3 regions of the Enterobacter cloacae subsp. cloacae ATCC 13047 genome follow, and region 1 is predicted to be linked to each of the others. Evidence: predicted binding sites of a transcription regulator. Region 1 holds the regulator's gene; each other region holds the start of a gene.
The links. The regulator Fur, encoded in region 1, represses iron uptake genes when iron is present. The targets are predictions, from matches to a motif close to ATAATAATGAGAACNACTATCAA.

Region 1 (8,256 bases):
AGAGTTTAGACAGGGCTGCTTTCTGTGCGGAGGTCGCGCTTGCCTGGATACGGTTGTAGCTCGGTGCACCAAAGCGCGCCGCCAGCTCGTCGTAGTGTTCCTGCGGGTTCTTGCCGGTGACCGCGGTGATCTCCGCCGCCAGAAGACACATGATGATACCGTCTTTGTCGGTTGACCATGGTGTGCCGTCGAAACGCAGGAAGGATGCCCCCGCGCTCTCTTCACCACCAAAGCCGAAGCTGCCGTCATGCAGACCGTCAACAAACCATTTAAAGCCCACCGGCACTTCCACCAGCTTGCGACCCAGCGCATCGACCACGCGGTCGATCATCGCTGAAGAAACCAGCGTTTTACCTACAGCCACCTCTTTGCCCCACTGTGGACGATGCTGGAACAGGTAGTTGATTGCCACAGCCAGGTAGTGGTTTGGGTTCATCAGCCCGGCCGGGGTAACGATACCGTGGCGGTCATAATCCGGGTCGTTGGCGAAGGCCAGATCGAATTTGTCACGCAGTGCCAGCAGGCCTGCCATCGCGCACTCGGAGGAGCAGTCCATACGGATCGCGCCGTCTTTATCAAGGTGCATAAAGCGGAAGGTCTGATCGACGTGATCGTTAACGATGGTCAGATCCAGCTTGTAATGCTCTGCAATGCGTTTCCAGTATTCAATACCAGAGCCGCCCAGCGGATCCACACCCAGCTTCAGGCCGGCTTTCTGGATAGCCGCCATATCGACGATATCCGCCAGCCCCTCCACGAACGGCTGCACCAGATCCTGCTCTTTCACGTGGCCGGACGCCATGGCCGCATCCAGAGAAATACGCTTAACGCCTTTCAGACCATCGGCCAGTAAGGCGTTGGCGCGGTCTTCCACCACTTTGGTGACGTTGGTATCTGCCGGGCCACCGTTAGGTGGGTTGTATTTGATACCACCGTCTTCCGGCGGGTTGTGAGAAGGCGTGATAACGATACCGTCAGCCTGTGGGCCACCTTTTTTGTTGTGCACAAGGATAGCGTTAGAGACGGCAGGCGTTGGGGTGAAACCGTTATTTTCCTGCACAATTACATCAACGCCGTTCGCCGCCAGAACTTCCAGCACGGAAATGAATGCCGGTTCAGACAGGGCGTGAGTATCTTTTCCCACGTAGCACGGACCGGTAACACCGTTTTTGGCGCGCTCTTCCGCAATGGCCTGAGCAATGGCCAGAATGTGCGGTTCGTTAAAGCTATGGCGTGCCGCGCTACCGCGATGGCCTGATGTCCCAAACTTCACTGCGTGTTCTGCGTTGCCCACGACCGGTTTCAGCACATAATACTGCGCGGTCAGCTGAGCGACGTTAATCAAATCGCTTTGTTGTGCAGGTTGGCCTGCACGGCTGTGATTTGCCATTACCGGGTCCTTCTGATGCAAGGGTTAAATTGTACCGCAAACCTTTTCAATCAATTCCGCCGGGAACTGCATGGACTGCATGATGTGTTCAACCATGCTGCACTTGCGGCCCGTATTGGTATTGGTGATGACCCAGTACGGTGTGCCAGGGACATGTTTAGGTTTGGTCTGGTTGCCATTTTGCAGCAGCGTCTGCTCGTCGCCCGCGAAATAGACGCGCGTGCGACCGTGCAGCGACTCAGTCGCTTCAGCAAACGCCTTGTTATCCAGTGAATAAAGTGTAGACAGCACCAGCATGAAGCGGTTGACCGCTTTTTTCTGCTCTGCATATTCATCAGACAGCAGCAGCTCGCGCATCGCACGTACTTTGTCTTTCACCTGCACGGCGGCAGGTTTTGCTTGTGCAACAACACTCGGCTGAGACACGACATCTTTAGTGGCTGGGGTAGCAAACGGTGAGGCGGCGGAAATTTTAAGCATGCGCCGTAAAATGTCGGACGCGCTCTCCCCGATATGCCGCGTTTGGCTGGCAATAAACTGATAGAGTTCGTCATCAACTTCGATTGTTTTCATCTTAATCCAGTGCGATATCTTATCTGAATACAAGTCGTTGAGATTATAAAGTCAAATCCCAACAGCGGATAGCGTCAAACCAGGTTGGCGGCAAAAGTCAGATTAAACTGGAACCTTGCAGCCGGGCGGCAGAATGGTCAACATAATACCCTAACCTGTCACACCTAAAAAAAGAACTTTGCCATGAAATTGAATACCCGAGCGCAATCTGCACAATCGCCGAACACGAATCCTCCCATCGTACTGGTTCACGGGCTGTTTGGCAGCCTGGATAACCTGGGCGTGCTGGCACGCGATCTGGTTACCGATCACGATATTTTGCAGGTGGATATGCGAAATCATGGCCTTTCCGGGCGTTCAGAAGAGATGACCTATGCGGCCATGGCGCAGGATCTGCTGGATACGCTGGATGCCAACAATCTCGAGAAAGTGACGTTGATCGGGCATTCCATGGGCGGCAAAGCGGTCATGGCCCTGACGGCTCTGGCACCAGAAAGAATAAGTGGCCTGGTGGTCATAGATGTCGCCCCGGTGGATTACAACGTCCGTCGCCATGATGAGATTTTCGCCGCCATCAACGCGGTGACCAACGCTGGCGTCTCGACGCGCCAACAGGCAGCCGTCGTTATGCGTGAGCATCTGGATGAAGAAGGGGTTATCCAGTTTCTGCTGAAATCGTTCGTTGACGGTCAGTGGCGTTTCAACGTGCCGGTGCTGTGGGAGCAGTACGATAACATCGTTGGTTGGGAAACCGTTCCGGCATGGCCGCACCCTACCCTCTTCATTCGTGGCGGCAATTCGCCCTACGTTACCGACGCCTGTCGCGATACCCTGCTGGCGCAATTCCCGCAGGCACGCGCTCATGTCATAGCTGGCGCCGGACATTGGGTTCATGCGGAAAAACCAGACGCCGTCTTACGTGCCATTCGCCGCTATCTGACTGATACGGCAAATTGATTAAAAAGAGAGCGACTGGAAGGCTGCGGGCTTCCAGTCGTTGGCGTGCCGTTTTTGGTGATGTATGATGGCGCGCTTATCGCCCAGGCATTAGCAGGGCGGCGTGTTTCCCCCGAAGTCTCAGAATCATGGCCAAAGAACAAACGGACCGTACGACACTAGATCTGTTCGCGAATGAGCGTCGACCGGGACGACCAAAAACGAATCCGCTTTCGCGCGACGAACAGCTGCGTATTAATAAACGCAACCAGCTTAAACGCGATAAAAATCGTGGGCTTAAGCGTGTCGAACTGAAGCTCAACGCCGACGCTGTCGATGCGCTAAACGAACTGGCTGACGCGCGTAATATCAGCCGCAGCGAGCTGATCGAAGAGATGTTACTCACCCAACTCGAGACCATGCGCAGTAAGGCATAAGTCCGAAAAATCCCTTTATTACCCTTTTCATGTAGCACAGAGTGCAGTCCTGCGCGATAGCTGTTTCCGCAGGGTTGCCTGTTCTGCTATTATTGCCTTTATCCGTGGACAAATTGCGCCACCATACCATTAAGTATCAAGAGGTTATTTTACTCATGGCAATTATCGGCATTTTCTTCGGCAGTGATACCGGCAATACCGAAAATATCGCAAAAAACATTCAAAAACAGCTCGGTAAAGACGTTGCCGATGTGCACGACATCGCCAAGAGCAGCAAAGAAGATCTCGAAGGCTATGACATCCTGCTGCTGGGTATTCCGACCTGGTATTACGGTGAAGCCCAGTGTGACTGGGATGATTTCTTCCCAACGCTGGAAGAGGTGGATTTCAACGGCAAGCTGGTTGCCCTGTTTGGCTGCGGCGACCAGGAAGACTATGCAGAGTACTTCTGTGATGCGCTGGGCACCATCCGCGACATTATTGAGCCAAACGGTGCCGTTATTGTAGGTCACTGGCCTACCGCTGGTTACCACTTCGAAGCGTCTAAAGGTCTGGCAGACGACGATCACTTCGTGGGTCTGGCGATTGACGAAGATCGTCAGCCAGAACTGACCGCCGAGCGCGTTGAAAAATGGGTTAAGCAGATCCGTGAAGAGCTGCACCTGGACGATATTCTCAACGCCTGATGATTCTTGCGGCGCAACGGTGGTTGCGCCCATAAACCAGGTCAAACCGATTAAATTAATTGCTACAATCTTTTAACTTTTTCGCCCAGACCTGTACAATGACCCCCTGATAAAACGTGGCTTTCACAATGCAAGTTTGTTGGTGATACCACGTTTTTATAAGCATACTTTACCTGAGACTTGCAGTTTTCATTTAGCCATGGCAGTTCTATAATGAGACGCATTATCCCGGGTGCAATTTCTGTCACTTCCTACAGAAGTGAATCGTTTAGCAACAGGACAGATTCCGCATGACTGACAACAATACCGCATTAAAGAAGGCTGGCCTGAAAGTTACGCTTCCTCGGTTAAAAATCCTTGAAGTGCTTCAGGGTCCAGACAATCACCATGTCAGTGCGGAAGACCTTTATAAGCGTCTTATCGACATGGGCGAAGAGATTGGGCTGGCAACCGTCTATCGTGTGCTGAACCAGTTTGATGACGCGGGCATTGTCACCCGTCATAATTTCGAAGGCGGTAAATCTGTATTCGAACTGACTCAACAGCATCACCACGATCACCTGATCTGCCTGGATTGCGGCAAGGTCATTGAATTCAGCGATGATTCCATTGAATCTCGCCAGCGTGAAATCGCCGCACGTCACGGTATCCGCCTGACGAACCACAGCCTGTACCTGTATGGTCATTGCGCTGAAGGCGATTGCCGCGAAGACGATCACGCGCACGACGCGAAATAAACACGTTTCATACTCTGAGCCAGCCGCAAGGTTGGCTTTTTTTTGCCTGCGGTCTGGCAAAAAAAAGCCCGGCAGCGCAGCGCTACCGGGCATGATAACAGCGGGTTAATGGCTGTTGTTGCTGCGAATCTCTTTCCAGATCTGATCGCAACGCTTCGCGACTTCCTGATCGTTACCGGTTTTACGCGCCTGGATACAGGCCTGATAATCCATTACGCGAATATTCTCCTGGGTTGCGAACTGTTCATGCGCTTTCTCTTTTTTCAGCACATTCAGCACGCTCTGACAGGCTTCGATCTTCTCCGGCGAACCTTCCGCCGTATTGATACACGCGCTGTAGGCTTCTTTCAGACGGGAGTCCTCTTTCGGGGCCTGATTCTGCGCACAAGCCACCAGTCCCGATGCCAGCAACGCGACGATTACAATCTTTTTCATATGTAGTCTCCGGTCCGGCGGGAATTACCCCGCCGGACGAGTCATCAGAAGATGGTGAACGGTGCGATAACCATGAATTTCACGTCGCGTTCATCCTGGAAGATGTTGCCGTAACCGCCCGCGTAGCTCGGGATATCGGAGTGGTTGTCGTATTGTGTAAAGTGCAGTTTGAACATGGTCCCTTTGGCGCGACCATCCTGCAGGGTGTAGATCGCATCCAGGCTGTAAGCGGATTCTTTGAGACGATAGTTTGGATCGTAGTATGCGTCTGGCGTTGCCATATCAGCTGGCTTCGCGTCCCATGCGTAGGCGTAAGATGCCCCCACCGCCCAGCCTGGCAGGTTCCAGTTTTTCAGATCATACATTGCGCCGAAGAAGACTGCTTTTTCGCCATCGGCGTTGAAGTCGGAACGGTTATCCCACCAGATATCCAGACGACCGTTTGAAGAGGCATAGGTTGGGGTCATACGCTGCAGGAAGTAGCCCTGCTGCCCTTCCGCTTTTACCCACGTTCCTTCAAGACGCAAATCTACCTGACCGACTTTGTAGCCGAAGGTCAGCGCCTGCAACCACGCCGTGCCGTCATAAATATCATTCACGCCACCATCACTGACTTTATCTCGCGTACCGTAGAACTGGTAGCTGGTACTCAACGGGCTACCCGCGATGTCAATTTTATAACTGGCCTTAGCAAAATACTGATCGATATAACCTTCCGCCTGACCAAATGCCGCTTCAAGCACTAAATCATTTTTAAAGTCGTACTTCGCGCCCAGCGAGTGAAGATAATCCACTTTGGTCTTTTTATCGTTCTGGTAGAACTTGTCCATTTCGATATGCCACGGCGCTTTATACTCGTTGGTCCACATATACGAGAAGCTCAACGCACCTGCGTCACCGTAATCAAAATTGGCGCCCGCTTCTGCCCCCTGATAGGTACCTGGCATAAAGCTCCAGTGTGGTGCTAACAGGGTTTGACCAGTTGGCTGAATATAACCACCGCGCGCCCATACCGGGCCGTATTTAAATTTCGCAGCAGCTTTATACAGGCTGATACCGCTTTTATCTCCGGACCAGTCTTCTTTATACGCTTTATTACTGGAGGAGAAGGCTATTTCGTTCGGGTGGCCGCTGTCACCATTTTCCGCCATTTCAATTGCCGTGAAGGCGGCAATATCCAGGCCGAACATATCGGCAGCGTAACCAGACTGGAAATCCAGGTTGGCGTTCCAGGTAGAGTGAGAAAGGTTCGTTTTATATTTATCTTCCGTGACATCTTTACGGTCACGTTCACGCTGCCAGTAATAAATACCGCCCGTGAGGGTTGAATCATCGATGAAGCCTGCGGCTTTAGCGTCTGGCGTCACCACCAGGCCTGACATTGCTGTCACACCGGCAATAGCCAGCGCCAGCGCACTACGTTTGCCACTGAACGTACGCATAGATTATTCCTCTTTGACGAATTAAAACGCCTAAAACGGCGAAAAATATAAAAGACCTGATGGTCAGGGGTAGTCGGAAATACCCTCGAATAACTACCGTCTTTAGGTTATTTTTCGCGACGCGAATTATCAATGCTTTTCGGTGGCTAAAACTCAGGATTATGACGAAGAGCACATAATTGGTAGTGCTTTGTAACATTTAACGGGATGCCAGTACTGGCGGGGGAAAAGGCCGATTTTCAATAAGTAACGCGTTAAATGATATTCTTTTTACGGTGCGTCAGACTTTTGAAAGGGGATAAACTTTTTTTAAAAAAATAAGTAGCACCACATTGACCTGTTATTTTTATAAACGCTATTTGGCTACTGCTTTAAAGGCATGATCACTCTATAAAAAAACGCCGCATTACGCGGCGTTTGTTTCTCATTGACCAGCGCGGCGTTATTATTCGCCGATCTTCGTCCAGGTATCACGCAGACCAACCGTACGGTTAAATACCGGTTTTTCAGCGGTGCTGTGACGACTGTCCAGGCAGAAGTAACCTTCACGTTCAAACTGGAACGCTTTACCCGCCTCAGCCGCTTTCAGGGATGGCTCAGCGTAACCCTGTTTGATGACCAGCGATTCCGGGTTGATGGTCGCCAGGAAGTCTTCTGCTGCGCCTGGGTTAGGCACGCTGAACAGACGATCGTACAGACGAATCTCTACCGGCAGCGCGTGTGATGCACTGACCCAGTGGATCACGCCTTTCACCTTACGGCCGTCCGCTGGATCTTTGCTCAGGGTCTCGGCATCGTAAGTGCAGAAGATCGTGGTGATGTTGCCTTCCGCATCTTTCTCTACGCGCTCAGCCTTGATCACATAGGCGTTACGCAGACGCACCTCTTTACCGAGCACCAGTCGCTTGTACTGCTTGTTTGCTTCTTCGCGGAAGTCAGCGCGATCGATCCAGATTTCACCACTGAACGGTACGTCACGGCTGCCCATCTCCGGTTTGTTCGGATGGTTAGGCATCGAGACCATTTCGCTCGCACCCTGCGGATAGTTTTCGATAACCAGTTTTACCGGGTCGATAACGGCCATCGCGCGCGGCGCGTTTTCGTTCAGATCTTCACGAATGCAGGATTCCAGAGACGCCATCTCAATGGTGTTATCCTGCTTGGTCACGCCAATGCGTTTGCAGAACTCACGGATTGACGCCGCGGTGTAGCCACGACGGCGCAGACCGGAGATGGTCGGCATACGTGGGTCGTCCCAGCCTTCAACGTGCTTATCGGTCACCAGCAGGTTCAGCTTACGCTTGGACATCACGGTGTATTCCAGATTCAGACGAGAGAACTCGTACTGACGCGGATGCACCGGAATCGTGATGTTATCCAGCACCCAGTCGTACAGACGACGGTTGTCCTGGAATTCCAGCGTACACAGCGAGTGGGTGATGCCTTCCAGCGCATCGCTGATGCAGTGGGTGAAGTCGTACATCGGGTAGATGCACCACTTGTTACCGGTCTGGTGATGTTCAGCGAATTTAATGCGGTACAGCACCGGGTCGCGCATCACGATAAACGGTGATGCCATATCGATTTTGGCACGCAGGCACGCTTTACCTTCCTCGAAGC
Region 2 (8,256 bases), 730 kb from region 1:
CACGATGACCCATCCGGTCCGTTTCACCAGCGTGGTGTTAACCAGTTCACCCATCAGATCTTTGTTGCTGGTAAAGATCAGCAGCGGCACCAGCGCAAGTGCGATCCCGAAGCTCAGCAGCACCTGGCTCATGACCAGAATGCGTGTTGGGTCCAGCCCCATCAGGATCACCACAAATGACGGCAACATTGTGACGGTGCGACGTACCCACAGCGGTATATGGAAGCGGACGAACCCCTGCATGACCACCTGCCCGGCCAGTGTTCCTACCACCGTAGAGGAGAGACCTGCCGCCACCAGGCTTAAGCCAAATATGGTCGCAGCCGCATGGCTCAGTAACGGCTCCAGCGTCAGATAGGCCTGGTCGAGATCGGCAATGCCAGTGTGTCCGTTAAAGTGGAACGCAGCGGCAGCGGTAGCCATCATCGCCAGATTCACAAAACCGGCAATCGTCATGGCGATAGCCACATCCCATTTGGTTGCCGAATAGCGTTCTTTGCGCGTCCCCCCGTGCAGGTGCTGGGTTAACGAGGAGTGAAGGTAAATCACATGTGGCATGATGGTCGCCCCCAGCACCCCGGCAGCGAGGAACACCGCTTCAGAGGTTGGCAGGCTTGGGATCACCATCCCTTTACCGAGCTGCGCCAGGTTAGGCTGCGAGAAAATCAGTTCGACAATATAGGCCGCAGCGACAAACAGCAGCAGGCCGCCGATGACTTTTTCCAGCGGTTTTTGCCCCCGACGCTGCAGCATCAGAATAAGGAAGGTGGCAATGCCGGTAAGCACCGCCCCCTGCAGCAGTGATACGCCGAGGATCAGCTTGAAACCAATTGCCGCACCAATGAATTCGGCGAGATCGGTTGCCATCGCAATGATTTCCGCCTGGATCCAGTACAACCATACCGCCGGGCGCGGGTAATGATCGCGGATCTGTTCCGCCAGGTTTTTACCGGTGGCAATACCCAGTTTCGCGGAAAGCATCTGAATCAGCATAGCCATCAGGTTAGCCCAGACAACCACCCACAGAAGCTTATAGCCAAAGCTGGCCCCGGCCTGAATATTGGTCGCAAAATTGCCTGGATCGATATAGCCAATGGCAGCGATGAACGCAGGTCCCATTAATGCGAACCGCAACTTGCGCGCTGCTCTGCCACTGCTACCCTCTACGCGACTGTTTGTCATTTCTGCCTCTGAAATATAGCCTTTGCTATGTTTAATGCTATCAAAATGAGAATGATTATCAAGATCATTTGTAACGGTTGCAGTGATTTCTCTGATAGCTTTGAACGATAGACAGGCGGGTAAGCGGGGGCGCTCTAACAGAAACCGAAATCGCGCGCTCTTTTGTGAAGACTAGCACACAAACTTAACTTTTCACTCATTTACCTAACATAACAAAAATGTATTGTGGATCACTATTTTTGAGACTCGTCACAGGATGTAACTATAGTGTGTCCTTGATCTCGTTTTCTTTTCGGTTGTTACATAGAATGTGCACGAAAATTAAACCTGCCTCATATTTGGAGCAAATATGGACCGCGTCCTTCACTTTGTCCTGGCACTCGTTGTCGTTACTGCGCTTGCGTTGCTGGTCAGCCATGACCGTAAAAAAATCCGCATTCGCTTTGTTGTTCAGCTTCTCGTTATTGAAGTTTTGCTCGCGTGGTTCTTCCTGAACTCCAACGTGGGGCTTGGCTTCGTAAAAGGCTTCTCCGAAATGTTCGAAAAACTGCTCGGATTCGCCAACGAAGGGACGAACTTTGTCTTCGGTAAAATGAACGACGAAGGGCTGGCGTTCTTCTTCCTGAAAGTACTTTGCCCAATCGTCTTCATCTCTGCGCTGATTGGTATTCTGCAACACATCCGTGTTTTGCCGATTGTGATCCGTGCCATTGGTACCGTACTGTCCAAAGTTAACGGTATGGGTAAGCTGGAATCATTCAACGCCGTCAGCTCCCTGATTCTGGGCCAGTCAGAGAACTTTATCGCGTATAAAGATATTCTCGGCAAGATGTCCCGTAACCGTATGTACACCATGGCCGCAACAGCAATGTCCACCGTTTCCATGTCTATCGTGGGCGCGTATATGACCATGCTGGAACCAAAATATGTGGTTGCTGCTCTGGTGCTGAATATGTTCAGTACCTTTATCGTACTGTCACTGATCAACCCATACCGTGTTGAGGAAGGCGAAGAGAACCTGCAGATGGCAAATCTGCACGAAGGTCAGAGCTTCTTCGAAATGCTGGGTGAATATATTCTGGCGGGCTTTAAAGTGGCGATTATCGTTGCCGCGATGCTGATCGGCTTCATCGCTCTGATCTCTGCCCTGAACGCCCTGTTCGCCGCGGTTCTGGGCATCTCCTTCCAGGGCATCCTGGGCTACATCTTCTACCCTGTTGCATGGGTGATGGGTGTCCCTGCTCACGAAGCGCTGCAGGTTGGTAGTATCATGGCGACCAAACTGGTTTCTAACGAATTCGTTGCAATGATGGATCTGCAGAAAATCGCCAGCACGCTCTCTCCACGTGCGGAAGGCATCCTGTCCGTGTTCCTGGTTTCCTTCGCGAACTTCTCGTCCATCGGTATCATCGCCGGTGCGATTAAAGGTCTGAACGAAGAACAGGGTAACGTTGTTTCTCGCTTCGGTCTGAAACTGGTTTACGGCTCAACGCTGGTGAGCGTACTGTCAGCGTCTATCGCAGCACTGGTACTGTAACCCGTCACGTTATATGAGAACCGGGAGCCTGGCTCCCGGTTTTTTTATGCCTGCAGTGCGTCAAGCGGCGTCGGTTTGCCTATCAGGTATCCCTGCAGGTAATCCACACCAAAGCGCAGCAGCATGTCACGTTGCGCCGGCGTCTCCACATATTCAGCCACCACACACAGTGATTTGGTTTTTGCCAGATTACAAATCGACTGCACAATCATCGCGTCCATGTCGTCGGTACAGATATCTTTAACAAAGCAGCCATCTATTTTAATGATATCCGCCTGAAGGCGTCTGAGTCGTTCGTAGTTGGCATAGCCGGTACCAAAATCATCAATCGCGATACGGAACCCACGATCCCGTAGCTGCTGAAGGTTTTTGATACTGCTGCCAGAGTTCGAGAAGGCCTGCTCTTCCGTGATCTCAAGGACAACGTCCTGCGGCGCGATACCATAGTGTTCGAACAACGCGCTAATCTCGGTAGCCACCTCTTTTTGCATCAGCGTCAGAGGCATCAGATTGACAGAAAAGCGAGTGCCACCCTGCGACGGAGGATGATCGCGCAACCACAACAGCAGTTTTTCCAGCACGCACATATCAAAGCGGTGGCTCAGGTTAAACTGGGCAATCAGCGGGATGAAGCGGTCAGGCGTGATAATCTCTCCCTCGCTTTCCATGCGCGCCAGTATTTCGTAATAACCACTGCCGTCCGCTTTTTGGATCGGCTGGGCATATAAATGAAACTGACCGGCATCCAGGGCATGTTTAATACGCGCTAACATCAGCACCCGTTCTGTGGTTTGCCCCGACGCGGCCTCCAGGCTATTGGTGAGCGCGAGTACGTTATGCGCTCCGCATGACTGCTCGGCCAGCCAGCTCAGTTGGCCCAGCGTATGGTGCAAGTTCTCGCCGTTTTCGACCATTCCCCAGGATGCGCCAAACTCGATATCCAGCCCCGTGTTGTTCCAGTAAATTTTTCGGCTATTTAATTGATCGACCATATGCTGCAGCCGTTCAGCGGTTTCAGGCCCCAGCAATACAATGACCAGCTCGCTGCCTGGCAACTGGAAGAGCTTCTCATCTTTCTGCAACAGCGGCTGCAGGGAGGTGGTTACCCTACGTTTGCAATGCACCCGCATGAGAATGCCGTAGTGGCGACTTAAAAATTCCAAGTTGTCCATCCGCAGGCAGCAGATTTTTGCATCCGGCTGAGCCTGAAGAAACTCTTCCAGCGCCCGAATATTCGGTAAACCAGTCAGCGGGTCGGTCAGCGCCCTGTCCTGCCAGTCCTGCTTCAACCAGTTGCTTCGCTGGTAGAGCCGCGACATGTAAAGCAGACAGATAGCGAAAGAGATCAGCACAGACAGGATAAAGGAGAGTGAATGCCCAGATTCGACGCCATTAAGGAAGTTGTAGTTATAGGTCAACAGCAGCAGAGCGGATGCCGCCCACAGTAAAGAGATGAGCGCATAGCTGAGGCGACTGATACCTAGCGTAAAGAGAATAAAAATGACTGGCATTAAATAGCCAGCAATAACCGGTGACTCAAATGGCGCACATAACACGGCAAGGGTGAAAATTAAAAAAGCCAGCCAGATGAATACATACAAAGATTTTTTATGAAAAAACACTGGCTTCACGCTCCGCAGCCAGAAGGTTCTGACATAGCGGGGATTAATTATCATTCTTAATGGATAATAGAACATCATGGTGAAAATCAATGCTGCGCATATCAAGCTTTGAATATCAACGATGTTATAAATTACGGTGCCTTCGCCAAAGAATGTTGAGATAGTCACGGGAAAATCAAATAAAAAGCCAGCCAGATACATCAACCCTTTAATGCCTATCGGCACCATAAAGCCCAGCCAGAATATACGTTGCCCAATGTGTTTGTTCGGCACGCAGTGACGCCAGCGCTTGCCCAGCACAAGGCGCAGGACGCCACAGGCAGCAAAGACAGAAAACGTCTGACAGATCAATAATACTAAATATTGTAGTGGTGCTAAATTAATATTATAGATGTTAGCAATAGTGAAACTTAAAAGAATGGGAATGATTGCCCGACGCCCAAATAACAAAATGACGGCCAGCATAACGCTTAACGGCAGCCATGCCAGATAAACATCATGACCATTTACTATAGCGCGTGGAGAGATATAACGGGAAAAGGGCACCGTAATCAAACACAGCGCCAGAGCAATCATAAATATCTTTACATTATTGTAAGTTTTTCTATTCATTAAGTTGGATAATCTGTTTTACCATGCAAATTATTGGCCGGACGGATAATAGGTTTATTAATTGCTCGAATCAAGTTGAAGTCCATTTATAGACTCGTTTATTGATTTGGATTGAGGCGAGGTATAGGAACGCTGCTAATTTGGCAACAAAAGAGGGTGAAGGTCGTTACAAAGACATAAAAAAACCCCCGTCTTTCGACGAGGGTTCAAATTTTGGTGGAGCTAAGCGGGATCGAACCGCTGACCTCTTGCATGCCATGCAAGCGCTCTCCCAGCTGAGCTATAGCCCCACATGTTACTTTACTTACCCTACTCTGTTGGGTTCAGAGTTTGGTGGAGCTAAGCGGGATCGAACCGCTGACCTCTTGCATGCCATGCAAGCGCTCTCCCAGCTGAGCTATAGCCCCATCGTAAAGCTGTCATGTTGACGGGCGGCATAATATGAATTCCGCTGCGGAGTGTCAACGGCAAAATCAATCACTGCCGTTCAATCGCCGAAAAATCATGCAAATGAACCACTTTGCGAGCCGCCTCGCAGTCAGGAGTTAAGCCTGTCACGTTTTCACCTAAAACGGTGCTATAAAATGAACCGTTAATTGACCCCACAAATATTCAGGAAATTGTATGATCAAGGAACGAATGACGCCAGAAGAGTTAGCCCTCCTCACTGGCTATAGCCGCCAGACCATCAATAAATGGGTACGCAAAGAGGGTTGGATTACATCGCCAAAACCGGGAGTTCAGGGCGGGAAAGCGCGCCTGGTACATGTGAACGAGAAAGTGCGTGACTTTATCCGCAGCGCGCGCCGGGCAACGGAAACCTCAGATATGCCGGAAAATGCGTTGCAAAACGGTTCTCTGCACACATTACTTCTGACGCTGGCGAATGAAATGACGCCGGAAGAGCAAAAGCAGATGACATCGCTGTTACTGCGGGAAGGGATTACCGGATTGTTGCAACGTTTAGGGATTCGCGACCATAACTGATATGAAAAGATTACGCAGCAAAATGACCACGGAAGAGCTGGCGAACAGCCTGGGTGTTGCCCGGCAAACCGTTAACCGCTGGATTCGTCAGCAGGGCTGGAAAACCGAAGGGATCAATGGCGTGAAAGGGGGACGGGCGCGGCTGATCCACATTGATGCTCGGGTGAAGGAGCATATCATGAACCTCCCGGCCATTCGCAACCGTCAGGCGGTTTACCACCTGGCAGAAGCAACGATGCCCTATGGCGATCCTGCGTCGTCGAATCTGCTCGTGCAGATTGTCGACACGCTTGAAAACATGACGCAGCTGGAACAGGAGCGACTGCACGTGTTGCTAAAACGCGAAGGCATCAGCGGTTTTCTTACGCGCCTGGGTATTGCTGAATTACACGCATAAAAAAACGGCAGGTTACCCTGCCGTTTTTGCTTCTCAGGCTGTTTTACTGCTGGTTTTCGCGTTCAGCAATAAATCCCAGAGCCTTGTTAATGCGCGCCACGCTGCGAGACTTACCGATCGCGTGAACGGTAACATCCAGCGCCGGAGACTGACCCGCACCGGTCACCGCTACGCGCAGTGGCATACCTACTTTACCCATACCGACTTCCAGTTCGTCAGCGGTAGCCTGAATCGCATGATGCACATTCTCGGCGGTCCACTCAGTGAGGGCAGCCAGTTTGTCACGTACCACTTCCAGCGGCTGACGCGCAACAGGACGCAGATGTTTCTTCGCGGCATCCGCATCGAACTCATCAAACTCTTCATAGAAGTAGCGGCAGCTTTCGGCGATCTCTTTCAGCGTTTTGCAACGCTCGCCGAGCAGTTTCACCAGGTCCGCCAGCTCAGGGCCAGTACGGGTATCAATATTGGCCTGCTCAATGTGCCACTGCAGGTAAGTCGCCACATATTCCGGCGGCATGGTATTGATGTAGTGGTGGTTCAGCCACAGCAGCTTGTCAGTGTTAAATGCACTGGCGGATTTGCTCACAGAGCTCAGAGAGAACAGATCGATCATCTCTTCGCGGCTGAAAATTTCCTGATCGCCATGAGCCCAGCCCAGACGCACCAGGTAGTTCAGCAGCGCTTCCGGCAAATAGCCGTCGTCGCGATACTGCATAACGCTGACCGCACCGTGACGTTTAGACAGCTTTTTACCGTCGTCACCGTTGATCATTGAAACGTGCGCATAGACCGGAACAGGGGCATTTAACGCTTTCAGGATGTTGATCTGTCGCGGGGTGTTATTGATATGGTCTTCGCCACGGATAACGTGGGTGATTTCCATGTCCCAGTCGTCAACCACCACGCAGAAGTTATAGGTTGGAGAACCGTCGGTACGACGGATGATCAGATCGTCCAGCTCCTGGTTGCTGAATTCGATTGGGCCACGGATCTGGTCGTCAAAAATAACAGAGCCGTCCTGTGGGTTAGCAAAACGCACCACGCAAGGTTCATCAGCGGCATGCTCGCTGTGGTCATGGCGGCAGCGGCCGTCGTAACGCGGCTTTTCGCCGTTCGCCATCTGCTCTTCACGTAGCGCATCCAGGCGCTCTTTAGAGCAATAGCATTTGTATGCCGTACCCGCGACCAGCATCTCGTCAATTACCGCGTTATAACGGTCAAAACGTTTGGTCTGGAAGTAAGGACCTTCATCCCACTGCAGATTCAGCCAGTTCATCCCATCCATAATGGCTTCAATTGCTTCCGGCGTGGAGCGCTCGAGATCGGTGTCTTCAATACGCAGCACGAACTCACCTTTGTTGTGGCGTGCAAAAAGCCAGGAATAGAGAGCAGTACGTGCACCACCGACGTGCAGGTAGCCTGTCGGGCTGGGCGCGAAGCGAGTTTTGATTTTCATGAAATGGCCTTACGTTATAAAGATGCCGGCAATCGGCAAATCCTGGGGAAAAAACGATGGGCAATATTCTATCACTGTGCGGCGATTCCTCAATGTCGATCCCTTTATCGTGACCGAGTTTGCTGTTTTTGTTTAGAAATCATGCGCCACAGCCCATTTCACGATCGTTTTGTTTAATTTTACGACGAACGAATAAAAACTTTAGAAAATGCGTTGACTCATTTTCAACTCTCCCTATAATGCGACTCCACACAGCGGGGGTGATTAGCTCAGTTGGTAGAGCATCTCCTTTACACGGAGGGGGTCGGCGGTTCGAGCCCGTCATCGCCCACCATTTCGGGTCGTTAGCTCAGTTGGTAGAGCAGTTGACTTTTAATCAATTGGTCGCAGGTTCGAATCCTGCACGACCCACCAATGTAAAAAAGCGCCCTAAAGGCGCTTTTTTGCTATCTGCGATATG
Region 3 (8,256 bases), 1.8 Mb from region 1:
GAGTTCCGATCCGCTGCTGACTTTAATCCAGCCATTACCGTAGCGGGCCGCATTCACCACCATGTTTGCCACCGCGCGCTTGATGGAGAGCGGGTGCATGCGAACCTGAATTTCACCGGCCTGAAGGTCGGTATCAATCTCACGCTCGTAGCCGCTTTCAGCCGCCACCACTTCGCCCAGCACCGCGTTCAGGTCAGCCATCTCCATCGGCATCTCCTGCCCGGTACGCAGGTAGTCAATAAACTGCTCAATGATGGCGTTACACTCTTCGATATCCTTGTTGATGGACTCGGCGAGATAACCGTCCTCTTCGCCCATCATCTCCGTCGCCAGTCGGATACGCGTGAGTGGCGTACGCAGATCATGGCTGACGCCCGCCATCAGCAGCGTACGGTCATCCGCCAGCTGTTTGACGCCAGCCGCCATATGATTAAACGCGCGCGTCACCGAACGCACCTCCGATGCGCCATATTCACGCAGCGGCGGCGGAATGATCCCTTTACCGACCTGGAGCGCAGCGTGTTCCAGGTCGACCAGCGGTCGGTTCTGTATACGGATAAACAGCCACGCGCCGCCTATCGCCAGCAGCATGATGGCAAGGGTGTAGCGGAACAGCGGCGAGAAGTCGCCCTGGTGGATTTCGGTCAGCGGAACGCGCACCCAGATATTGGGCGACAGCCAGGTTTTCAGCCAGACGACCGGCGAGCTTTTGTTGACCTCAACACGCACCTCCGTCGGGCCACCCAGCTGCTGCGCCATCTGCTGGCTGAGGAATTCATAGTGCTGCGCCCAGCGCAGACCCGCGTCTTCCGCCGCTTCATTCGAATAGAGCGAAATGCCCAGTTCACGGTAGATTTCACGGCGAAACGCCGGAGGAACCACTAACTGCGTGCCGTCCTCCAGCTGCAGTTTATCGGTCATCAGCATACGCACTTCGTACGCCAGGACCTTATTAAACTGCTGAAGGCTCGGCAGGATCGCAAAGTTCAGCACCACCAGGTAGGTTGTCACCAGGCTGACAAACAGCAAGGTGACAATCAAAAGCAGGGTACGGGCAAACGAGCTTCGCGGTGAGAAGCGCATTCGCCTCATGCTTTAGCGCCGTCCGGGACGAACACGTAGCCCAGACCCCACACGGTCTGAATATAACGAGGATGCGCCGGATCTTCTTCCACCATGCGGCGCAGACGAGAGATCTGCACGTCGATGGAACGTTCCATTGCCGAGTATTCACGGCCGCGCGCCAGGTTCATCAGCTTGTCACGGGAGAGCGGCTCACGCGGGTGGCTGACCAGCGCTTTCAGTACCGCGAACTCACCGCTGGTGAGCGGCATTGGCTCGTCTTCACGGAACATCTCACGCGTACCGAGGTTCAGCTTGAACTTCCCGAACGCAATCACCGCTTCTTCCTGCGACGGTGCGCCTGGCAGTTCGTTCGCCTGACGGCGCAGCACGGCCCGAATACGCGCCAGCAGTTCACGCGGGTTAAACGGTTTAGGAATGTAGTCGTCAGCGCCAATTTCGAGGCCCACGATACGGTCAACCTCTTCCCCTTTCGCCGTCACCATAATGATTGGCATGGGGTTGCTCTGGCTGCGCAGACGGCGGCAGATAGAGAGCCCGTCTTCGCCCGGCAGCATCAGGTCGAGGACCATAAGATGGAAGGATTCACGGGTCAGCAGGCGGTCCATCTGCTCAGCGTTCGCGACGCTACGAACCTGGAAGCCCTGCTCGGTCAGATAACGTTCCAGCAGCGCACGCAGGCGCATGTCGTCATCTACGACCAGAATTTTGTAGTTCTCTTGCATTGTGTGTACTCCCAAAGGTTCGGATAGTCTAATAACAGCGTATTCTAAAAAAGTGCACGGGTTCGACCAGCGAATTCTGGTATAAATTCTAGTCGAAATTGTTACAAAGCATATTTAACAGCAGCTTATCTGCACAATTCATCACATAAATGATTATTAACGCTGTCTGATAGACTACGTGATACGTAATGTGCGCAATGTTTGCAATGAAGTCGAGTCTGAAGGTCACAGTATGAAAACGCCCCTGATCACCCGCGAAGGGTACGAAAAACTCAAAAAAGAGATGGATTACCTGTGGCGCGAAGAGCGTCCGGAAGTGACCAAAAAAGTTACCTGGGCGGCAAGCCTGGGCGACCGCAGCGAAAATGCTGACTACCAGTACAACAAGAAGCGGCTGCGTGAGATCGACCGTCGGGTACGCTATCTGACCAAATGTCTCGAGAATCTTAAAATTGTCGATTATTCACCGCAGCAGGAGGGCAAAGTCTTCTTCGGCGCGTGGGTAGAGATCGAGAATGATGATGGCAATACCCTGCGCTTTCGCATTGTCGGGTACGACGAAATTTTTGGCCGTAAGGATTATATCTCCATCGACTCGCCGATGGCCCGCGCGCTGCTGAAAAAGGAGGTGGGTGATTTAGCCGTTGTCCAGACGCCTGCCGGAGAAGCGAGCTGGTACGTCAATGAGATCACCTACGTAAAATAGTCCGAGAGCGCCCTCCACGGCTGGCATTTTACCGTGTCAGCCCGTATAACTATCCCCTGATTTTTGACCCACAAGATGATAAAGCCATGATGAAAGATTCGCTCTGCCGCATTATTGCGGGTGAACTTCAGGCCAGAGCCGAACAGGTAGAAGCTGCCGTTCGCCTGCTTGATGAAGGGAACACCGTGCCGTTTATTGCACGTTATCGTAAGGAAGTCACCGGCGGTCTGGATGACACGCAGCTGCGTAACCTGGAGACCCGTCTGGGCTACCTCCGTGAACTGGAAGACCGCCGTCAGGCAATCCTCAAATCCATCGGCGAACAGGGCAAACTGACCAGCGATCTGGAAAAGGCCATTAACGGCACCCTGAGCAAAACTGAACTCGAAGACCTTTATCTGCCCTATAAACCGAAGCGCCGTACGCGCGGGCAGATTGCAATTGAAGCAGGTCTGGAGCCGCTGGCCGAGCTGCTGTGGAACGAACCGTCACACGACCCGGAAACCGAAGCGGCCAAATTTATCGACGCTGACAAAGGCGTGGCAGACACCAAAGCGGCCCTTGATGGCGCACGCTACATTCTGATGGAGCGCTTCTCCGAGGATGCCGCCCTGCTCTCCCGTGTGCGTGATTATCTGTGGAAGAACGCCCACATCGTCTCTACCGTGGTGGCAGGCAAAGAAGAGGAAGGCGCGAAATTCCGCGACTACTTCGATCACCACGAACCGATTTCAACCGTGCCTTCTCACCGTGCGCTGGCCATGTTCCGCGGCCGTAATGAAGGCGTGCTGCAGCTCTCTCTCAACGCCGACCCGCAGTTTGATGAGCCGCCAAAAGAGAGCCACTGCGAGCAGATCATCACCGATCACCTCGGCCTGCGCCTGAATAACGCCCCGGCGGACAGCTGGCGTAAAGGCGTGGTGAGCTGGACGTGGCGCATTAAGGTGCTGATGCACCTCGAAACCGAACTGATGGGCACCGTGCGCGAGCGTGCGGAAGACGAAGCAATCAACGTCTTTGCCCGTAACCTGCATGATCTGCTGATGGCCGCACCTGCTGGCCTGCGTGCGACCATGGGTCTCGATCCGGGTCTGCGTACCGGCGTAAAAGTGGCGGTGGTTGACGGCACCGGCAAGCTGGTGGCAACCGACACCATTTACCCGCATACCGGTCAGGCGGCGAAGGCTGCTGTAGTGGTGGCCGCACTGTGCGAGAAATATAACGTTGAGCTGGTGGCTATCGGCAACGGTACGGCCTCCCGCGAAACCGAACGTTTCTACCTCGACGTGCAGAAACAGTTCCCGAAAGTGACGGCGCAGAAAGTGATCGTCAGCGAGGCCGGGGCGTCCGTCTATTCTGCGTCAGAGCTGGCGGCCCAGGAGTTCCCGGACCTGGACGTCTCCCTGCGCGGTGCGGTCTCTATCGCCCGTCGTCTGCAGGATCCGCTGGCGGAACTGGTGAAGATCGACCCGAAATCCATCGGTGTGGGCCAGTATCAGCACGACGTGAGCCAGACGCAGCTGGCGCGTAAGCTGGATGCGGTGGTGGAAGATTGCGTAAACGCCGTGGGCGTGGACCTGAACACCGCCTCCGTTCCTCTGCTGACCCGCGTGGCAGGCTTAACCCGCATGATGGCGCAGAACATCGTTGCCTGGCGTGATGAGAACGGCCAGTTCCAGAACCGCCAGCAGTTGCTGAAGGTAAGCCGTCTGGGGCCGAAAGCGTTTGAGCAGTGTGCGGGCTTCCTGCGCATCAACCACGGCGATAACCCGCTGGATGCGTCAACCGTTCATCCGGAAGCCTACCCGGTGGTTGAGCGCATTCTGGCAGCGACTCAGCAGGCACTCAAAGACCTGATGGGCGACAGCAACGCGCTGCGCAACCTGAAAGCGGTCGATTTCACCGACGAGCAGTTCGGCGTGCCGACCGTAACCGACATCATCAAAGAGCTGGAAAAACCGGGCCGCGATCCGCGTCCTGAGTTCAAAACCGCGACCTTTGCCGACGGCATCGAGACCATGAACGACCTGCTGCCGGGCATGGTGCTGGAAGGCGCCGTCACCAACGTCACTAACTTTGGCGCTTTTGTCGATATCGGCGTGCATCAGGATGGCCTGGTGCATATCTCATCGCTCGCCGATAAGTTCGTTGAAGATCCGCATACGGTGGTCAAAGCGGGCGATATCGTGAAGGTGAAAGTGCTGGAAGTGGACCTGCAGCGCAAGCGAATCGCGCTGACCATGCGTCTGGACGAGCAGCCAGGTGAAACCAACGCGCGCCGCGGCAGTAACGGCGGTAGCCGTGAGCAGCAGCGCCCTGCCGCTAAAGGCGCGAAGCCGCGCGGGCGTGATGCGCAGCCAGCGGGTAACAGCGCAATGATGGATGCGCTGGCGGCCGCGATGGGTAAGAAACGCTAAGGTTGTAAATACCCCTCACCCTAACCCTCTCCCTTGGGGAGAGGGCCGGGGTGAGGGGACAAATTATATCGCAAGAGATGAAACCGATTGCATATCCATATTTAAACCACCATTTATCACTCCGTTAACAAATACATTTATTATTCCCTGCCCCGTAATTCAGCAAATATTGAGCAAGGTCAAACAGGCCGTAAATTAATACGCTTAACAACATTCCGTCACAGTTTTCATATTGCTGATAAAAACTATTCTCATTATCATCCCATAGTAGATAATTTAACCTTCCGTGGAATCAGGCATTATGCAATTCACTCCAGACAGTGCATGGAAAATTACCGGTTTTACCCGCGAAATTAGCCCGGCCTATCGGCAAAAGCTGCTGTCGCTGGGCATGCTCCCCGGCTCGTCATTCCAGGTAGTGCGCGTGGCCCCGTTAGGTGATCCCGTTCATATTGAAACCCGGCGCGTGAATCTGGTACTGCGTAAAAAAGACCTCGCATTAATTGAAGTCGAAGCCTTATCCCAATAACAAGCCAGCGGTTTCAGTGAGTCGAAAACAATGAAAAAATTAACTATTGGCTTAATTGGCAATCCTAATTCCGGCAAGACAACGTTATTTAACCAGCTCACCGGTGCACGCCAGCGTGTGGGTAACTGGGCGGGCGTAACGGTTGAACGTAAAGAAGGCCAGTTCACCACGACAGACAATCAGGTCACCCTGGTGGATCTGCCCGGCACCTACTCCTTAACCACCATTTCGTCACAAACCTCGCTCGATGAGCAGATTGCCTGTCACTATATTCTGAGTGGCGATGCGGACCTGTTAATCAACGTGGTCGATGCATCTAACCTGGAGCGTAACCTCTATCTGACGCTGCAATTGCTTGAGCTGGGGATCCCCTGCATTGTGGCGCTCAACATGCTCGACATCGCAGAGAAACAAAAGCTGCGTATCGACGTCGACGCCCTCTCCGCGCGTCTGGGCTGCCCGGTAGTGCCGCTGGTTTCTACCCGTGCCCGCGGAATTGACGCACTGAAGCTGGCCATTGACCGCCACGCGGGCAACGCCGACGTTGAGCTGGTGCACTATGCGCAACCGCTTCTGCGCGAAGCCGGTCTGCTGGCGCAGGAAATGGACAACAGCATGCCCGCCAGACAGCGCCTGTGGCTCGGCCTGCAGATGCTGGAAGGCGATATCTACAGCCGCGCCTATGCGGGCCATGCCGCAGACAAACTGGACGTGGCGCTGGCGCGTCTGAGCGATGAGCTCGATGACCCGGCCCTGCACATCGCCGACGCGCGCTATCAGGCCATCGCCGCCATTTGCGACGTGGTCAGTAATGCCCTGACTGCTGAGCCAAGCCGCTTTACGGCCGCCGTGGACAAGATTGTGCTTAACCGCTTCCTCGGTTTGCCGATCTTTTTACTGGTCATGTACCTGATGTTCCTGCTCGCTATTAACATCGGTGGCGCGCTACAGCCTATTTTCGATGCTGGTTCTGTGGCGATATTTGTCCACGGTATTCAGTGGCTGGGCTACACCCTGCACTTCCCGGAATGGCTGACCATTTTCCTCGCCCAGGGGATCGGTGGTGGTATCAACACCGTTCTGCCGCTGGTACCGCAAATCGGCATGATGTACCTGTTCCTCTCGTTCCTTGAGGACTCCGGTTACATGGCGCGTGCGGCTTTCGTGATGGATCGTCTGATGCAGGCCCTGGGTCTGCCGGGTAAATCCTTCGTCCCGCTGATTGTCGGCTTCGGCTGTAACGTCCCGTCGGTAATGGGTGCGCGCACGCTTGATGCACCCCGCGAACGTCTGATGACCATCATGATGGCGCCATTTATGTCCTGCGGGGCGCGACTGGCTATCTTTGCGGTCTTTGCCGCGGCCTTCTTTGGTCAGGAAGGGGCACTGGCGGTCTTCTCGCTGTATGTGCTGGGCATCGTGATGGCGATCCTGACCGGGCTCATGCTTAAACACACCATCATGCGCGGGGAAGCGTCGCCGTTTGTGATGGAACTGCCGGTGTATCACGTGCCGCATCTGAAAAGCCTGGCGATCCAGACCTGGCAGCGCCTGAAAGGTTTTGTGCTGCGCGCCGGTAAAGTGATTGTCATCGTCAGCATCTTCCTGAGCGCGCTGAACAGTTTCACCCTGAGCGGGCAGGCGGCGGATAACATCAACGACTCCGCCCTCGCCTCCGTGAGCCGCATCATTACCCCGGTGTTTAAACCGATTGGCGTGCATGAAGACAACTGGCAGGCGACCGTTGGCCTGTTCACCGGCGCGATGGCAAAAGAGGTGGTGGTCGGCACCCTGAACACGCTTTACACCGCTGAGAATATCCAGGAAGAAGAGTTTAACCCGGCTGCGTTCCACCTCGGTGATGAACTGCTCGGCGCGGTGGAAGAGACCTGGCAGAGCCTGAAAGACACTTTCAGCCTGAGCGTACTGGCGAACCCGATTGAAGCCAGCAAAGGCGACGGCGAAATGGCCACCGGTGCCATGGGCGTGATGAGCGAGAAATTTGGCAGCGCGTCAGCAGCCTACAGCTACCTCATCTTTGTCCTGCTCTATATTCCGTGCATCTCGGTGATGGGGGCGATAGCCCGTGAGTCCAGCCGCGGCTGGATGGGGTTCTCCATCCTGTGGGGCTTAAACATCGCCTACTCGCTGGCGACGCTCTTTTACCAGACCGTTAACTTCAGCCAGCATCCGCGCTACAGCCTGGTCTGCATCCTGGCGGTTGTGCTGTTTAACGTGCTCGTTCTCGGTCTGCTACGCCGGGCACGCAGCCGCGTCGATATCAACCTGCTGGCAAACCGTAAAACCGCCGCGACCTGCTGCAACAGCCCGGCGGGCGACTGTCACTAGGGGGAGCCATGGCATCGTTGATTCAGGTTCGTGATTTACTGGCGTTGCAGGGGCGTATGGAGGCAAAACAGCTAAGCCTCAGCCTGCATACGCCGCAGCCGATGATCGATGCCATGCTGGAAAGACTGGAAGCGATGGGGAAAGCCATACGTATTCAGGAAGAGCCGGACGGTTGTCTGTCCGGCAGTTGTAAACATTGCCCGGAAGGGAAAGCCTGTCTCAGGGAGTGGTGGGCACTTCGTGACTGAAGGCGATCAACGCTGAACAAAACTCGGCAGGATGCGAGATAAACGGCGCATGGGCCGCTTTGGCGATTGTCAGCGATTGACTCTCTGGCCACAGTTCATCCAGCAGTGGCACCACTTTGCGTGGAACCAGCCCATCCAGATAACCATAAATGCGCAGGTGCGGCACCGCCAGCGCGGTCAGTGGCTCACGCAGGTCGAC

Region 2: the regulator Fur is predicted to act here: its motif matches at 1,222-1,244, upstream of ECL_RS18530 (Nramp family divalent metal transporter).
Region 3: the regulator Fur is predicted to act here: its motif matches at 5,170-5,192, upstream of feoA (ferrous iron transporter A).

Annotation. Positions count from the first base shown of each region.
Region 1 covers NC_014121.1:3,081,243-3,089,498, forward strand. Annotated here, with positions in the region: gene pgm (phosphoglucomutase (alpha-D-glucose-1,6-bisphosphate-dependent)) at 1-1,390, opposite strand, end outside; gene seqA (replication initiation negative regulator SeqA) at 1,415-1,963, opposite strand; gene ybfF (esterase) at 2,147-2,920, shown strand; gene ybfE (LexA regulated protein) at 3,049-3,336, shown strand; gene fldA (flavodoxin FldA) at 3,492-4,022, shown strand; gene fur (ferric iron uptake transcriptional regulator) at 4,313-4,759, shown strand; gene chiQ (ChiQ/YbfN family lipoprotein) at 4,865-5,194, opposite strand; gene chiP (chitoporin ChiP) at 5,239-6,636, opposite strand; gene glnS (glutamine--tRNA ligase) at 7,082-8,256, opposite strand, start outside.
Region 2 covers NC_014121.1:3,806,843-3,815,098, forward strand. Annotated here, with positions in the region: gene ECL_RS18530 (Nramp family divalent metal transporter) at 1-1,182, opposite strand, end outside; gene ECL_RS18535 (NupC/NupG family nucleoside CNT transporter) at 1,532-2,719, shown strand; gene ECL_RS18540 (EAL domain-containing protein) at 2,764-4,953, opposite strand; tRNA gene ECL_RS18545 (tRNA-Ala) at 5,168-5,243, opposite strand; tRNA gene ECL_RS18550 (tRNA-Ala) at 5,285-5,360, opposite strand; gene ECL_RS18555 (YfeC-like transcriptional regulator) at 5,578-5,940, shown strand; gene ECL_RS18560 (YfeC-like transcriptional regulator) at 5,942-6,337, shown strand; gene gltX (glutamate--tRNA ligase) at 6,381-7,796, opposite strand; tRNA gene ECL_RS18570 (tRNA-Val) at 8,055-8,130, shown strand; tRNA gene ECL_RS18575 (tRNA-Lys) at 8,135-8,210, shown strand.
Region 3 covers NC_014121.1:4,878,889-4,887,144, forward strand. Annotated here, with positions in the region: gene envZ (two-component system sensor histidine kinase EnvZ) at 1-1,092, opposite strand, end outside; gene ompR (osmolarity response regulator transcription factor OmpR) at 1,089-1,808, opposite strand; gene greB (transcription elongation factor GreB) at 2,041-2,514, shown strand; gene ECL_RS23810 (Tex family protein) at 2,601-4,931, shown strand; gene feoA (ferrous iron transporter A) at 5,233-5,460, shown strand; gene feoB (Fe(2+) transporter permease subunit FeoB) at 5,491-7,809, shown strand; gene feoC ([Fe-S]-dependent transcriptional repressor FeoC) at 7,818-8,057, shown strand; gene bioH (pimeloyl-ACP methyl ester esterase BioH) at 8,029-8,256, opposite strand, start outside.